DNA from 2 places in the Streptomyces tamarix genome. Region 2 is predicted to be linked to the other one. Evidence: riboswitches for the same ligand, from Rfam matches in the RefSeq annotation. Region 2 holds a riboswitch; the other holds the start of a gene.
What was found. Region 2 has a riboswitch for glycine ahead of gcvT (glycine cleavage system aminomethyltransferase GcvT). Riboswitches for the same ligand answer to the same signal wherever they lie in the genome.

Region 1 (7,787 bases), on a different contig from region 2:
GCGTACCGGAACGCCGATCTTCGGCAGCGACGGCGTCCTCGACGACGCCGGGATCGCGATCCCGGACGAGCAGGAGGACGAGGTGGAGAAGTTCCGCGAGTTCCTCGACCAGATCTCTCCCGAGGACTTCGGCACCGGCAACCAGTGACCGCGACCGCGCCGCGTACCGGAGCGCGGTGCGCCCGGGCGCGCGGAGGTGGTGTCCTCCCGGCGTTCGGGGGGCGCTCGCCGCGTTTTCGGCGCATTCGAGTAGCGGTTCCCGGAATCGGGACACGTCAAACCACTCTCAGGGTGATTATCACTCGGCGTGGCGAGTGTGGCGATCGTTGACGCACCCCTGGGGACTGCCTACCGTCGATGTGGCAGGTCAAGGACGGAGGGTCGGCGTGATGAGCAGCGGCGACGGTACGGCAGGGGGTCTCCCCGGACGGAGTCCGGTGGGGAGCGGGCCGTATCCGTTTCACGGGGATGCGGCCGAGCCGACGACCGACGTCATCGGGTACCGGGGCCCCACCGCGTGTGCGGCCGCCGGCATCACGTACCGGCAGCTCGACTACTGGGCCCGTACGGGGCTGGTCGAGCCGAGCGTCCGGCCCGCGTACGGGTCGGGCACGCAGCGCCTCTACAGCTTCCGCGACGTCGTCGTCCTGAAGATCGTCAAGCGGTTCCTGGACACCGGTGTCGCCCTGCAGAACATCCGGGCCGCCGTGCGGCACCTGCGCGGCAAGGGACTGCGCGACCTGGAGCGCATGACGCTGATGAGCGACGGCGCGACGGTGTACGAGTGCTCGTCGCCGGACGAGGTCGTGGACCTGCTCCAGGGTGGGCAGGGGATCTTCGGGATCGCGGTCGGCGTGGTGTGGCGGGACGTCGAGGCGGCGCTGTCGCAGTTGCACGGCGAGCGGGTCGACACCGGTGAGACCCTCCTCGGGCAGAACCCGGCCGACGAGCTGGCCCGCCGCAGGCGCGACAAGGCCGTCTGAGCGGCGCGCCCGCCGCCGTACGCGTGTGCGGGCGATTGTCAGTGGGGTGGGGCAGCATCGGTGGTGTGAGAGCCGCGCCGACGATCCTGCACCTGGACATGGACGCGTTCTACGCCGCCGTCGAGCAGGCGGCGAAGCCCAGTCTGCGGGGGAAGCCCGTGATCGTGGGTGGTCTGGGGCCGCGCGGGGTCGTCGCGACGGCGTCGTACGAGGCGCGGCGGTTCGGGGTGCGGTCGGCGATGCCCATGGCGCAGGCCCGGCGGCTGGCGCCGAACGCCGCCTACCTGGTGCCGCGTTTCTCCGTCTACCGGTCGGTGAGCGGACAGGTCATGGAGTTGCTGGGGCGGCTGTCGCCGCTGGTGGAGCCGCTCAGCCTGGACGAGGCGTTCGTCGACCTGGAGGCCGGGGGAGCCGCGTGCGAGGGGGCGGCGGCGCGGGCGGTCGGGGAGCGACTGCGCCGGGACATCCGCGCCGTGACGGGGCTGACCGGTTCGGTGGGGCTGGCGGGCTCCAAGATGCTGGCGAAGATCGCCTCGGAGGAGGCCAAGCCGGACGGCCTCGTGCTCATCGAGCCGGGGACGGAGCGGGCGCTGCTGGCGCCGATGGGCGTGCGGACGCTGCCCGGTGTCGGGCCGGCGACCGAGGAGCACCTGCGGCGGGCCGGGATGACGACGGTCGCCGACCTGGCGGAGGCCGGTGAGGACGAGCTCGTACGGCTCCTGGGCAGGGCGCACGGGACGTCGCTGTACGCGATGGCGCTCGGCCGCGACGACCGGCCCGTGGTGGCGGAGCGGGACGCCAAGTCGATCTCCGTGGAGGACACCTTCGACGTGGACCTGCACGACCGGGTGCGGGTGCGGTGGGAGGTGGAGCGGCTCGCCGAGCGGTGCGTGCGCCGGCTGCGGGCCGCCGGCCGCTCGGGGCGCACGGTGGTGCTGAAGGTGCGGCGGTACGACTTCTCGACGCTGACCCGCTCCGAGACGCTGCGCGGCCCGACCGACGACCCCGTGGTGGTGCGGGAGGCCGCCGCCCGGCTGCTCGACGCCGTCGACACGACGGGAGGGGTGCGGCTGCTCGGCGTCGGGGTCAGCGGGCTGGCCGACTTCACGCAGGAGGACCTGTTCGCCCAGGCGGCGGTCGACGGGCCCCCGGCCGTGCCCGGCGCCTCCGACGGGGTGCCGCCGCTGTCCGCGGGGGAGGCCGCGGCCGGGCCGGAGGAGCCGCCGCCGGACGCCGGGCCGGGTGGGGGTGCCGTCGACGGCGGGGAGCCGGTGCCGGGGGAGCGGCGGTGGCTCGCCGGGGCGGATGTGCGGCACACCGCGTACGGGCCCGGGTGGGTGCAGGGCAGCGGGCTCGGCCGGGTCACCGTGCGGTTCGAGGAGCCGGGGTCGGCGCCCGGCAGGGTGCGGACGTTCCGGACGGACGACCCGGAGCTGGAGCCGGGCGATCCGCTGCCGCTGGTGTCGGGCGGCGGTCAGCCGCCCCCGTCCGCCGGCGTGCCGGAGTGCCTGCCCGGGGACGGCGCGGCCGGCAGGGCCAGGCCGTAGTGCCGGTACAGCTGCAGCTCCTGCTCCGGCGAGAGGTGCCGGCCCACCCCGAAGCCCGGGGCGTCCTTGATGAGGGCCTTCTCGTACGGGACGTGCAGGCCGTCGTCGGCCAGCTCGCTCGGCTCCAGCGGGACGAACGCGTCGCGCCCGAAGAGGCCCCTCCGTACGGCCGCCCATTCGGGGACGCCCGTCGCGTCGTCCAGGTACACCTCGTCCACCGTGCCGACCTTGCGGCCGTCGCGGTCGAACACCTTGCGCCCCATCAGGCCGCGCGGGTCGATGTCGGTTTGCACAGTTCCTCCAGCCGGTCGCAACGGGTCCGTCACCCCTACGAAAGGGCACAACGGTGACCTCGGCCACTCGAGGGATCGGCCTGGAACCTCGCTGGTAGGCTGGTCATGGCTGCTGACCCCGTGCGGGAGAGTCCTCCGGAGAAACCGTCCGGAGGCGCCGAAGGAGCAAATCCTCCCCGGAATCTCTCAGGCCCCTGTACCGCACGGACGAGGTCACTCTGGAAAGCAGGGCGGGCGTCGGACGGCACCCGCCCTCACCGACGGTGAAAGCCGTGCCACCCCTCGCCGGGGTGCGCGGCGAAGCTCTCAGGTTGAGATGACAGAGGGGGAGGCCGTCCGGGCACCCGCGCCGAGGTGCCCCTCGCAGGTCGCTATGACCAGGAGGCCCCCGTACATGACCGCCAACCGCATTCCGCTCTCCCAGCTTGAGCGGGGCACCCCCTTCGAGCAGCGCCACATCGGCCCCGACTCCGGGGCGCGCGCCAAGATGCTCGCGCAGGTCGGCTACGGCTCGCTCGACGAGCTCACGGCGGCCGCGGTGCCGGACGCGATCAAGAGCGCCGAGGCGCTCGGTCTGCCCGAGGCCCGCACCGAGGCCGAGGTCCTCGCCGAACTGCGTTCCCTGGCGGACCGCAACCAGGTCCTGGCCCCGATGATCGGCCTCGGCTACTACGGCACGTTCACGCCGCCGGTCATCCTCCGCAACGTCATGGAGAACCCGGCCTGGTACACGGCGTACACGCCGTACCAGCCGGAGATCTCGCAGGGCCGCCTGGAGGCGTTGCTCAACTTCCAGACCATGGTCGCCGACCTGACCGGTCTGCCCACCTCCGGCGCGTCCCTCCTCGACGAGGGCACCGCCGCCGCGGAGGCCATGTCCCTGGCCCGGCGCGTCGGCAAGGTCAAGAACGGCGTCTTCCTGGTCGACGCCGACGCCCTGCCGCAGACGATCGCCGTCATCGAGACCCGCGCCGAGCCGACCGGCGTCGAGGTCGTCGTCGCCGACCTGAGCGACGGCATCCCCGCCGAGGCGGCCGAGCGCGGCGTCTTCGGCGTCCTGATCCAGTACCCGGGAGCCTCCGGTGCCGTCCGCGACATCAAGCCACTGATCGACGCCGCCCACGAGCTGGGCGCCGTCGTCACCGTCGCCGCCGACCTGCTGGCGCTGACCCTGCTGGCCTCGCCCGGTGAGCTGGGCGCGGACATCGCCGTCGGCACCACCCAGCGGTTCGGCGTCCCGATGGGCTTCGGCGGACCGCACGCCGGCTACATGGCCGTCCGCGACACGTTCGCCCGCAGCCTGCCCGGCCGCCTCGTCGGCGTCTCCGTCGACGCCGACGGGAACAGGGCGTACCGCCTCGCGCTCCAGACCCGCGAGCAGCACATCCGCCGCGAGAAGGCCACCAGCAACATCTGCACCGCCCAGGTGCTCCTCGCCGTCATGGCCGGCATGTACGCGGTCTACCACGGCCCCGACGGCCTGAAGGAGATCGCCCGGCGCACCCACCGGTACGCGGCGATCCTCGCGGCCGGCCTGCGCGCCGGCGGCGTCGAGGTGGTCCACGGCGGCTTCTTCGACACCGTCACCGCGCGCGTGCCCGGCAAGGCCGCCGAGGTCGTCGCCGCGGCCCGCGAGGGCGGCGTCAACATCCGCCTCGTCGACGCCGACCACGTCTCGGTCGCCTGCGACGAGACCACCGGCCGCGATCGGATCTCCACCGTGTGGGCCGCCTTCGGCGTGAGCGGCGACATCGAGGCCCTGGACGCCGAGACCGCCGACGCGCTGCCCGAGGCGCTGCTGCGCACCGACGCGTACCTCACCCACCCGGTCTTCCACGCGCACCGCTCCGAGACCGCGATGCTGCGCTACCTGCGCAGGCTCGCCGACCGCGACTACGCGCTGGACCGCGGCATGATCCCGCTCGGCTCCTGCACGATGAAGCTGAACGCGACCACCGAGATGGAGCCGGTCACCTGGCCCGAGTTCGGCCAGATGCACCCCTTCGCCCCGGCGGAGCAGGCCGAGGGCTACCTCAGCCTCATCCACGAGCTGGAGGACCGCCTCGCCGAGGTCACCGGCTACGACAAGGTGTCGATCCAGCCCAACGCCGGTTCGCAGGGCGAGCTCGCGGGCCTCCTCGCCGTCCGCGCCTACCACCGCGCCAACGGCGACGCGCAGCGCACGGTCTGCCTCATCCCGTCCTCCGCGCACGGCACCAACGCCGCGTCCGCCGTCATGGCCGGCATGAGGGTCGTCGTCGTCAAGACCGCCGACGACGGCGAGATCGACGTCGCGGACCTGCGCGCCAAGATCGAGCAGTACCGCGACGAGCTCGCCGTGCTGATGATCACGTACCCGTCGACGCACGGCGTCTTCGAGGAGCACGTCGCCGACATCTGCGCCCAGGTCCACGAGGCCGGCGGCCAGGTGTACGTCGACGGTGCCAACCTCAACGCGCTCGTCGGCCTGGCGAAGCCCGGCGAGTTCGGCGGCGACGTGTCGCACCTGAACCTGCACAAGACGTTCTGCATCCCGCACGGCGGCGGCGGCCCCGGTGTCGGCCCGGTCGCGGTCCGCTCCCACCTCGCCCCGTACCTGCCCAACCACCCGCTCCAGCCGGCCGCCGGCCCGGAGACCGGCGTCGGCCCGATCTCGGCGGCGCCGTGGGGCTCGGCCGGCATCCTGCCGATCTCCTGGGCGTACGTACGGCTCATGGGCGGCGAGGGCCTCAAGCGCGCCACGCAGGTCGCCGTCCTCGCGGCGAACTACATCGCCAAGCGCCTGGAGCCGCACTTCCCGGTCCTGTACACCGGCCCGGGCGGCCTGGTCGCGCACGAGTGCATCATCGACCTGCGGCCGCTGTCGAAGGAGACCGGCGTCAGCGTCGACGACATCGCCAAGCGCCTGATCGACTACGGATTCCACGCGCCGACCATGTCCTTCCCGGTCGCCGGCACGCTGATGATCGAGCCGACCGAGAGCGAGGACCTGGCGGAGCTCGACCGGTTCTGCGACACGATGATCGCGATCCGCGGCGAGATCGAGAAGGTCGCGTCGGGTGTCTGGCCGGCCGACGACAACCCGCTGCGCAACGCCCCGCACACGGCGGCCGCGCTCGGCGGCGAGTGGGACCACGCCTACAGCCGCGAGGAGGCCGTCTTCCCGGCCGGCGTCTCGGCCGCGGACAAGTACTGGCCGCCGGTGCGCCGGATCGACGGCGCCTTCGGCGACCGCAACCTGGTCTGCTCCTGCCCGCCGCTCGACGAGTACGACGCCTGAGGCGGGCGGCGGACGCGGTAGGCGTCGGGGCCGGTGCGGAGGCGATCGCCTCCGCACCGGCCCCACGCCGGCGTACCGTGCTCCGTACGGACGTACAGCCGTACGGACGCGGTCGTCCTGGCTAGGCGGCTCTCGCGATCCGCGCCGCGGTCAGGGGCCGGTGCGGTGCGATGATCTGCCCGTTGGGCAGCAGCTCACCCGTGTCCTCGAAGAGCAGGACGCCGTTGCACAGCAGGCTCCAGCCCTGCTCCGGGTGGTGCGCCACGATGCGGGCGGCCTCCCGGTCGGCGGAGTCTGCGGTCGGGCAGGGTGGCTGGTGCTGGCACATGGCTGGGTTCTTTCGCTGCGGTGTGGAGTCTGCTCTGCGGCTCGATGCGGTGTTCATGGCCGCCCCCCGTCTTCCGGTCGGTCCGTTTCCAGTGTTGCCCCACGGCTCCGTTTCCGCAGGGATTTCACGGCAGCGCTTCCTACTGGTGAAGGACGTATCACCCGTGCGGATGGTTCGGCGCAACCCCCCTGTCCCTTCGGGTGGTTCTGAGGGCCGCAGCGGACTAGTCCGGTCGGGTCAGGGGGCGTGCGCGACGGTGCTCCGCGCCCCCTCGGGCGCGGAGCACCGGGCCGTGCGGTGTGTGACGTCGCGTCAGGCCGACGAGCCGAGCAGCGGCGGCGGCGCGAGACGTACGGCGAGCCGCGGCAGCAGGTCCGCGACGCGGTGCGGGCGGTGTGCGGCGATCCCGGGCGGCGCGGGGGCCAGCGGGATCAACACGTCAGCCGGGTCGGGCGCGCCGTCGGCGGGGTCGGCGTCCGGGTCGCCGTGCAGCCACAGCGTCAGCATGTACAGCTCGGGCACCGACAGCAGGCGCGGCTGCCAGGGAGCCCCGGACAACTCGGCCTGACGCAGCGCCCGTTCCGTGGAGGTGAGGTAGGGGCCTTCGAAGAAGTGCGAGAAGGTCCAGCCGCCCGCCGTGCGCAGGGTGTCCGCGGCCGCCAGGGTCACCTCCCCGCCGCGGATCAGGAACCGCCACCCCGCGAGCCGGGTGGCGGGTGCGCCCGCCGGCCCGCCCGCCGCCGCGGTGACGCCGAGGACGTGAACGGGGAGCGGCAGTTCCGCACTGAGCGGTCCCTGTGCGGAGCGCAGTGCGGGAGTGCTGGCCTCGCGCAGGGCGGGGGAGCCGAGGGCCGCGAGGACGCTGTGCAGGGCAGGCGTGGGTACCTGGGAGACGTGGAGCGGCATGGTGGGTCGCCTCTCACTCAAGAGACAGGAGGGGTGGAGCGTGCGTGGGTGCGGACGGCGCTGTCAGCGACGGGGCCATGGGGCGCCGGGGCGCCATGCCGGGCGCCGGAGTCTCAGCCTCGTGGGCGGAGTTTATACGACAAATGTTCACGCCATGTTTCCGCTAACCGCTCCCGATAACCCCGTCAAGGTCGCAACGCGCCTTGTATACGTGGCAATTTCCGCTGAAATATCCAGGGGTCCGAAGCTGCTGCCTGCAATGTCGTCCACCGCGTGGACGGCTGAATCTCGTCGGCTTTTTCCATCACGTCGCCCGGTGAGATCTGCTAGCCGCGCCATGCCTCCGGAATGTGCCGGGAGGCCGTTCGTGCCAGCCTAGTGGCAAAGCCCTCGCCGCGGGGGCGTTACGGATCGGCCGGGCGGGGCATCATCGTCCCTGACCGAGCGGCG
Region 2 (7,787 bases):
ACCGGGTTCGGGTGGAGCCCGGCCGCGACGAGGCCCGCGAAGTGGGCCATGTCGACCATCAGGTAGGCGCCGACCTCGTCGGCGATCCGGCGGAACGCCGCGAAGTCGAGCTGGCGCGGGTACGCGGACCAGCCGGCGACGATCAGCTTCGGCTTGGACTCCTTGGCGAGGCGCTCGACCTCGGCCATGTCGACCTGGCCCGTCGCGTCGTCGACGTGGTACGCGACGACGTTGTAGAGCTTGCCGGAGAAGTTGATCTTCATGCCGTGGGTCAGGTGCCCGCCGTGGGCGAGGTTCAGACCCATGATCGTGTCACCCGGCTGCAGCAGGGCGAACATCGCCGCGGCGTTGGCCTGCGCGCCGGAGTGCGGCTGCACGTTGGCGTGCTCGGCACCGAACAGCGCCTTGATGCGGTCGATGGCGATCTGCTCGACCACGTCGACGTGCTCGCAGCCGCCGTAGTACCGGCGGCCGGGGTAGCCCTCGGCGTACTTGTTGGTGAGGACGGAGCCCTGGGCCTCCATGACCGCGACCGGAGCGAAGTTCTCCGAGGCGATCATCTCCAGGGTGTTCTGCTGGCGGCGGAGCTCGGCGTCGACGGCGGCGGCGACGTCCGGGTCCAGCTCGTGGAGGGGGGTGTTCAGAAGCGACATCACGCGGTCCCTACGGGTGTGGGTGTCGGGCTGGTCAGCCGGCGAACTCGGTGTACTCGTCGGCGGAGAGCAGGTCCTCCGGCTCCTGGGCGACGCGCACCTTGAACAGCCAGCCGTCCTCGAACGGCGCGCTGTTCACCAGGGAGGGGTCGTCCACGACCGCCTGGTTCGCCTCGACGACCTCGCCGGTGACCGGCGAGTACAGGTCGCTGACGGACTTGGTGGACTCCAGCTCGCCGCAGGTCTCGCCCGCGGTGACGGTGGCGCCGACCTCCGGAAGCTGGACGTACACGACGTCGCCCAGGGCGTTCGCCGCGTGCTCCGTGATGCCGACCGTCGCGACGCCGTCCTCGGCGGGCGACAGCCACTCGTGCTCCTTGCTGTAGCGCAGCTGCTGGGGGTTGCTCATGGTCTGAATTCTCCTGTACGGGCGTGCGTGGTGGTGAACGGGGGAGGGGTGTGCGGGATCACGTCCGGCGCCGCGGGCGGACCGCTCGCGAGCGTGTCACTTCCGACGCTTGTAGAACGGCAGCGCCACGACTTCGTACGGCTCGTGGGTGCCGCGGATGTCGACGCCCACGCCGGGCGTGCCCGGCGCGGCGTGCTCCGCGTTTACGTACGCCATGGCGATCGGCTTGCCCAGGGTCGGCGACGGGGCGCCCGAGGTGACCTCGCCGACCACCCGGCCGTCGGCGACCACGGCCATCCCGGCGCGCGGCACGCGGCGCCCCTCGGCGACCAGGCCGACCAGCTTGCGCGGCGGCGCGGTCGCGGCGCGCGCGGCGGCCTCCTCCAGCGCGGCGCGGCCCACGAAGTCGCCGGCCTTCTCGAACTTCACGACCCGGCCCAGACCCGCGTCGAAGGGGGTCAGCCCGGTCGTCAGCTCGTGCCCGTACAGCGGCATGCCCGCCTCCAGGCGCAGCGTGTCCCGGCAGGACAGGCCGCACGGGATCAGCCCGACGCCCTCGCCCGCCCCGGTCAGCGCCTTCCACAGCCCCTCGGCGTGCTCGGGCGCCACGAACAGCTCGAAGCCGTCCTCGCCGGTGTAGCCGGTCCGGGCGATCAGCGCCGGGACGCCGGCGACCGTGCCGGGCAGGCCCGCGTAGTACTTCAGGCCGTCCAGGTCCGCGTCGGTGAGCGACTTCAGGACGCCGGGGGACTCCGGGCCCTGGACGGCGATCAGCGCGTACGCGTCGCGGTCGTCGCGGACCTCGGCGTCGAAGCCGGCCGCGCGCCCGGTCAGCGCGTCCAGCACCACCTGGGCGTTGGAGGCGTTGGCGACGACCATGTACGTGTGCTCCTGGAGCCGGTACACGATCAGGTCGTCGAGGATGCCGCCGTCCTCCCGGCAGATCATCGTGTAGCGGGCGCGGCCCACGCCGACACCGCCGATGTCGCCGACCAGGGCGTAGTCGAGGAGGTCCGCCGCCTGCGCGCCGGTGACGGTGATCTCACCCATGTGGGAGAGGTCGAACAGACCGGCCCGGGTGCGGACGGCGGTGTGCTCGTCGCGCTCGCTGCCGTACCGCAGCGGCATGTCCCAGCCGGCGAAGTCGGTCATGGTGGCGCCCAGCGCGCGATGCAGCGCGTCGAGGGCCGTGCGGCGGGGGGAAGTGCTCATGGAAGGGCTCCCAGGTCCGGGGCATGGGTGGCGAGGACGGTCCTCCCCATCTGTCATCGGAACCTGAGAGGTTCGCCGTGACCCCTTCCGGGGGCGCGGCTTGCACCTTGGGTGGAGCCCGCCCCGGCGGTGCGGGGAGCGGCTCGCTTTTCAGATCTGCCTCATCCGTGCGGTGCGGGGCCTGAGAGATTCAAGGGAGGGACTTGCTCCTTCGGCGCCCGGGCCGTCGCCGGCCCGGGACTCTCCCGCACGGATTCGAGCGGCCTGTATGCGGTTGTCGGCGCGCACATCATTGCACGGGGGCCCGGAGAGGAAAACCTCGGCTTGTCGGCAAATCGCTTGTGTCCCATTACTGTTTCTTTACACTTCTTGGGCAGGCTGGGGGGAGCCGAGCTCGGGAGGGGCCATGATGTCGCAGCGGTCCGGCGCGTACGCCACGACCGCGGGGGTGCCGGCGCCGCCGGCGCTGCCCGCCCGCACGGCCGCGCTCCCGGTCCTGCGCGACCTCCGCGCCCGCGGCGGGCGGGTCCCGCGCGAGCTGGCCTTCGCCGAGGCCGACGTGGTCGTCGTCTCCGGTCTGCCCGGCAGCGGCAAGTCCACTCTCATCCGGCGGATCGCCCCCGGCCGCGCCGTCGACTCCCAGGACACCCGCGAGCGCTGGGAGGGCCGCGTGCCGCGCCTCCTGCCGTACGCCCTCTACCGGCCCCTCGTCCGCGCCGCCCACTACGCCGGCCTGCGGGCCCGGTTGCGCTCCGGCCACGGCGTCGTCGTCCACGACTGCGGCACGCAGTCCTGGGTGCGCCGCTGGCTCGCCCGCGAGGCCCGCCGCCGGGGCGGCACGCTGCACCTGCTGCTCCTCGACGTCGACCCCGACACCGCCCGCGAGGGCCAGCGGGAGCGGGGGAGGGGCGTCTCCGCGTACGCCTTCGCCCGGCACCGCAGAGCCGTCGGCCGGCTCGTCCGCGACGCCGAGCGGGGCGTCCTGCCCGGCGGCTGCGGCTCCGCCGTCCTCCTCGACCGCGCGGCGGCCACGGCCCTGGCCCGCATCCGCTTCCTCTGATCCGCCGGCGCCGGCCCGTCCCCCGCCCGCGCTAGGGTGCTGCGGCACGCACCGGAAGAACCGGGGAAGGACGCAGGGGACACCGTGGACACCGCACCCGCCGCAGTCGACACCGCATGGCCCTCCAACGAACTGGAGGAGGTCCTGTCCGCCTCCCTCGGCCAGGGCGCCTCCGGCGCCCGCATCGTCGAGGTCCTCGGCCGCAGCCTCGTCTGGGTGCCCCTGCCCAGGGGCGGCTCCCCGGACGGCGCCGGCCCCGGCGCCCCCGGCCTCGACCTGCCCACGCTGGAGCTCGACGGCCTGCCGTACGTCCCGGTGTTCACCTCCGAGAGCCAGTTCCGCGCCTGCGCCGGCGGCCACATGGCGTACGCCGTCGCCCCCGCCGTCGAGTTCGCCCGCGGCCTGCCGCCGCAGCTCGGCCTCGCCCTCAACCCCGGCGGCACCGTCGGCGCGCCCCTCCCGCCGCCCGCCGTCGCCGAGCTGTGCCGCACCGGTCGCGGCCCCCTCGAAGGGCCGGCCTCCGGCGCCCGCGTCCGGCTGTTCGAGCCGGACTGGCAGGACGACCCCGTCGACTTCCTCTCCGCCGCGAGCGCCGAGTTCGGGGCGACCGGGGTGGTCCTCACCGCCCGGCGCGCCCTGGCCAGCATCGAGGGCGAGCCGCCCACCCTCTTCGTCGGCGTCCAGCTCTCCTCCTGGGAGGACGCCGACCGCGCCGCCCCCATGGACGCCCTCGGCCGGGCCCTGGGCGCCGTCCCCGTGCCGTGGCCGGTCAACCTGGTCCTCCTCGACGTCGCCCGGGACCCCGTCGGCGACTGGATGCTCGAGAAGGTGCGCCCCTTCTACCGCCGCGAACACGGCTCCTGACCGGGCGCGCCCTTAAGCTGGACCGGAAGTCTGCGAACGAGGGGCGGGATCAGGTGAGCGCGTCAGGCACCGCGGCGGGCAGTGGGGCGTCCCCTGGTGGAGCGCAGCCGGGACCTCGGGGAGAGGTCGAGCACATGCTGCGGCAGGTCTCCCCCGGGCGCTACGACGCCTACGAGGCGCTGCTCCACGCCCTCGCCGGGAGCCAGGTGTGGATGCTGCTCTGGCACGGCCAGGCCGGCTCCCCCGACGCCCAGTACGGGAACATGGAGGTCGACGGCCTCGGCTACGCCCCGTGCGTCACCTCCGCCCAGGAGCTCGCCGCCTCCGGCTGGAACCGCGCCCACGAGGTCGTCGCCGTCCGCGACGTGGCCCGCGCCCTCTACCCCGACCGGTGGGGCATCTGGCTCAACCCGCACGCCCCCGGCGGCGGCGTCGGCATCCCCTGGCCCGACCTGCGCCGGATCGCCACCGGCCTGGACCGCATGCCCGCCGGCCCGCTCCGGCTCTCCGAGCCCGCCATCGAGCTGCCGCAGTTCTACGCCCTGCTCACCCAGAACGCCCACCGCACCCCCGCCGTCCGCTCCCTGCGCCGCGCCTGGGTGCAGCCGGCCCTCGGCACGCCGTACCTCGCCATCGGCCTCGACCTCTACGACACGGGCCAGGCGTCCGTCGACGCGGTCCGCGCGATGATGCAGCAGTCCGTCGCGGCCGTCCCGGACGGGCTGCCCGTGTCGACGGTCGCCATGTCCGACGGGTACGACCCGGTCGCGATGTGGCTGCGCGCCAACGCCCGCCCCTTCTACGACCGCGAGGCCCACCTCCCCCCGCCGCGGCGCGGGACCGCCGCCTACGGCTACCCGCAGCAGGGCTGAGCTGCCGTCCGGCGGCTCCCGCCGAACTCCCCCGTGTGACGGGGGTGTTAACTCCGACAGGGGGCTTGTCCGGGATGGGGACGGTTTGGTGACTGTCCGGGTCTCGACTAGGTATCACCGCTATCCGGACTGTTCTCCGGGATGCCGCCCGTGGGTAGTGTTCGGCCGGTCAAGACCTCATTCACTAGGCCAGACCAGGGGTGGCCCATGCGCATACTCAAGTCCCGTGCGGTCCGGGCGGTCACCGCGGCGCTCGCCGTCGGAATGATCGCGACGGGCTGCGCCAGCGAACGCGGCAAGGACGGCGACAAGGGCGGCGACAAGGACACGTTCGTGTTCGCCGGCGCCGGTGACCCGGGGTCGCTCGACCCGGCCCTCGCCAGCGACGGCGAAACGTTCCGCGTGACCCGCCAGGCCTTCGAGGCGCTGCTGGAGCACGAGTCGGGCGGCACCAAGCTCGTCGGCGGCCTCGCCGAGTCGTGGTCCGGCAACGACGCCGGCACGGTGTGGACGTTCAACCTCCGCAAGGGGGTGAAGTTCCACGACGGCGAGCCGTTCAACGCGGCCGCCGTCTGTGCCAACTACGACCACTGGTTCAACTGGAAGGGCACCTACCAGACCAGCGCGGTCTCGTACTACTGGCAGAAGATCATGGGCGGCTTCGCCAAGAACGAGGACAAGGAAACCCCCAAGGCCAACTACAAGTCCTGCACCGCCAAGGACGAGAACACGGCCGTCATCGAGGTCCACGAGCCCTCCGCCAACCTGCCGGGCGGCTTCTCCCTCCAGGCGCTGGCGATCCACTCGCCGAAGGCGATCAAGGAGTACGCGAAGCAGGCCGTGAGCGGCAAGGGCGACGCCATCACGTACCCCAAGTACAGCCAGGAGGCCGGCACGGTCGCCGGCACCGGCCCGTACAAGATCGTGAAGTGGAACAAGGGCAACAAGGAAGTCACCCTTGAGCGCTTCGACGACTACTGGGGCGAGAAGGCCAAGGTGAAGAACCTGGTCTTCCGCACGATCGCCACCGAGGAGGGCCGCCGCCAGGCCCTGCAGGCCGGCGACGTCCACGGCTACGACTTCGTGTCGCCCGCGGACGTGAAGACCCTGGAGCAGGGCGGCTTCCAGGTGCCGACGCGTGACGTCTTCAACCTCTTCTACGTGGGCATGACCCAGGAGAAGAACCCGGCGCTGAAGAAGCTCGAGGTCCGCCAGGCCATCGCGCACGCCATCGACCGGGAGAACCTGGTCAAGACCCAGCTGCCCGAGGGCGGCAAGGTCGCCACGCAGTTCATGCCCGACACGGTCGCCGGCTGGTCCGACAAGGTGAAGACGTACCCGCACGACACCAACAAGGCCAAGCAGCTGCTGGCCGCCGCCGGCGAGTCCAAGCTGAAGGTCGAGTTCTGCTACCCGACCGAGGTCACCCGGCCCTACATGCCGGCCCCGCAGGACATGTTCGAGCTGATGAAGGCCGACCTGGAGAAGGCCGGCATCACCGTCACCCCGAAGCCCCTGAAGTGGGCCCCGGACTACGTGGACGCCACCGAGGCGGGCGCCTGCGCCCTGCACATGCTCGGCTGGACCGGTGACTTCAACGACGGCTACAACTTCATCGGCACCTGGTTCGCCAAGTACGACAAGCAGTGGGGCTTCAAGGAGGCCAGGGTCTTCGACGCGGTGAACGCGGGCTCCAAGGTGGGCGACCCGGCCCAGCGCGTCGGGGCGTACAAGAAGGCCAACGAGGCGATCATGGAGTACCTGCCGGGCCTCCCGATCTCCTCCTCCCCGCCGGCGATCGCGTTCGCCAAGGACGTCAACCCGCCGAAGGTCTCCCCGCTGACGCAGGAGTACTTCTCCGAGGTCTCCTTCAAGTAACCGCATCCGCACGCGGGGTCCGCCCGGCCACAGCACTGCGTGGCCGGGCGGACCCGCTTCTGACGTACACGCAAGAAAGGGGCATGCGGGGTGCTGCGACTCGTCGTACGAAGACTGCTACAGCTGATACCCACCCTGCTCGGCCTGTCGGTTCTCCTCTTCCTCTGGCTGAACCGGCTGCCCGGCGGACCCGCCTCGGCGATCCTGGGCGAACGGGCGACACCCACCGAAGTGGCGCGGATCAACCGGGCCCTGGGCCTCGACCAGCCGGTCTGGGTGCAGTACGGCCGCTTCCTCAAGCGTGTCGTCCAGCTCGACCTGGGGACCTCGACCAAGACCGGCCAGCCGGTGTGGGACGAGTTCGCCCTGCGCTTCCCGGCCACCGTGGAGCTGAGCCTCGCGGCGATGCTCATCGCCGTCGTCGTCGGCATCCCGCTCGGTTACCTCGCGGCCAGGCGCCGCGGCGGCTGGCTGGACGTGGCCTCCGTCTCCGGCTCGCTGGTCGGCATCTGCGTCCCGGTCTTCTTCCTCGCCCTCATCCTGAAGGGGATCTTCGCCGTCAACCTCGGCCTCTTCCCCAGCTACGGGAGGCTGTCGACCGGTCTCGACGCCACCGAGGTCACCGGCTTCGCCGTCCTCGACGGCCTCCTCACCGGCGAGTTCGACGCGACGTGGGACGCGCTGGTCCACCTGACGCTGCCGGCCGTCACCCTCGCCTCCATCCCGCTCGCCGTCATCGTCCGGATGACCCGCGCCAGCGTCCTGGAGGTCCTCGGCGAGGACTACGTCCGCACCGCCGAGTCCAAGGGCCTGGAGAAGAACACCGTCCGCGTCCGCCA

Region 1: linked by a shared signal. The riboswitch ahead of gcvP (aminomethyl-transferring glycine dehydrogenase) and the one ahead of gcvT (glycine cleavage system aminomethyltransferase GcvT) in region 2 are both predicted to bind glycine.

The regions. Positions count from the first base shown of each region.
Region 1 covers NZ_JAWCTQ010000014.1:131,130-138,916, reverse strand. Annotated here, with positions in the region: gene RND61_RS13930 (bifunctional nuclease family protein) at 1-148, shown strand, start outside; gene RND61_RS13925 (MerR family transcriptional regulator) at 390-983, shown strand; gene RND61_RS13920 (DNA polymerase IV) at 1,049-2,530, shown strand; gene RND61_RS13915 (PRC-barrel domain-containing protein) at 2,458-2,793, opposite strand; glycine riboswitch at 2,937-3,035, shown strand; gene gcvP (aminomethyl-transferring glycine dehydrogenase) at 3,218-6,103, shown strand; gene RND61_RS13905 (DUF5999 family protein) at 6,225-6,431, opposite strand; gene RND61_RS13900 (hypothetical protein) at 6,744-7,337, opposite strand.
Region 2 covers NZ_JAWCTQ010000001.1:69,546-77,332, reverse strand. Annotated here, with positions in the region: gene glyA (serine hydroxymethyltransferase) at 1-653, opposite strand, end outside; gene gcvH (glycine cleavage system protein GcvH) at 688-1,062, opposite strand; gene gcvT (glycine cleavage system aminomethyltransferase GcvT) at 1,159-2,274, opposite strand; glycine riboswitch at 2,435-2,532, opposite strand; gene RND61_RS00325 (AAA family ATPase) at 2,681-3,334, shown strand; gene RND61_RS00320 (enhanced serine sensitivity protein SseB) at 3,419-4,198, shown strand; gene RND61_RS00315 (enhanced serine sensitivity protein SseB C-terminal domain-containing protein) at 4,252-5,070, shown strand; gene RND61_RS00310 (ABC transporter substrate-binding protein) at 5,278-6,948, shown strand; gene RND61_RS00305 (ABC transporter permease) at 7,039-7,787, shown strand, end outside.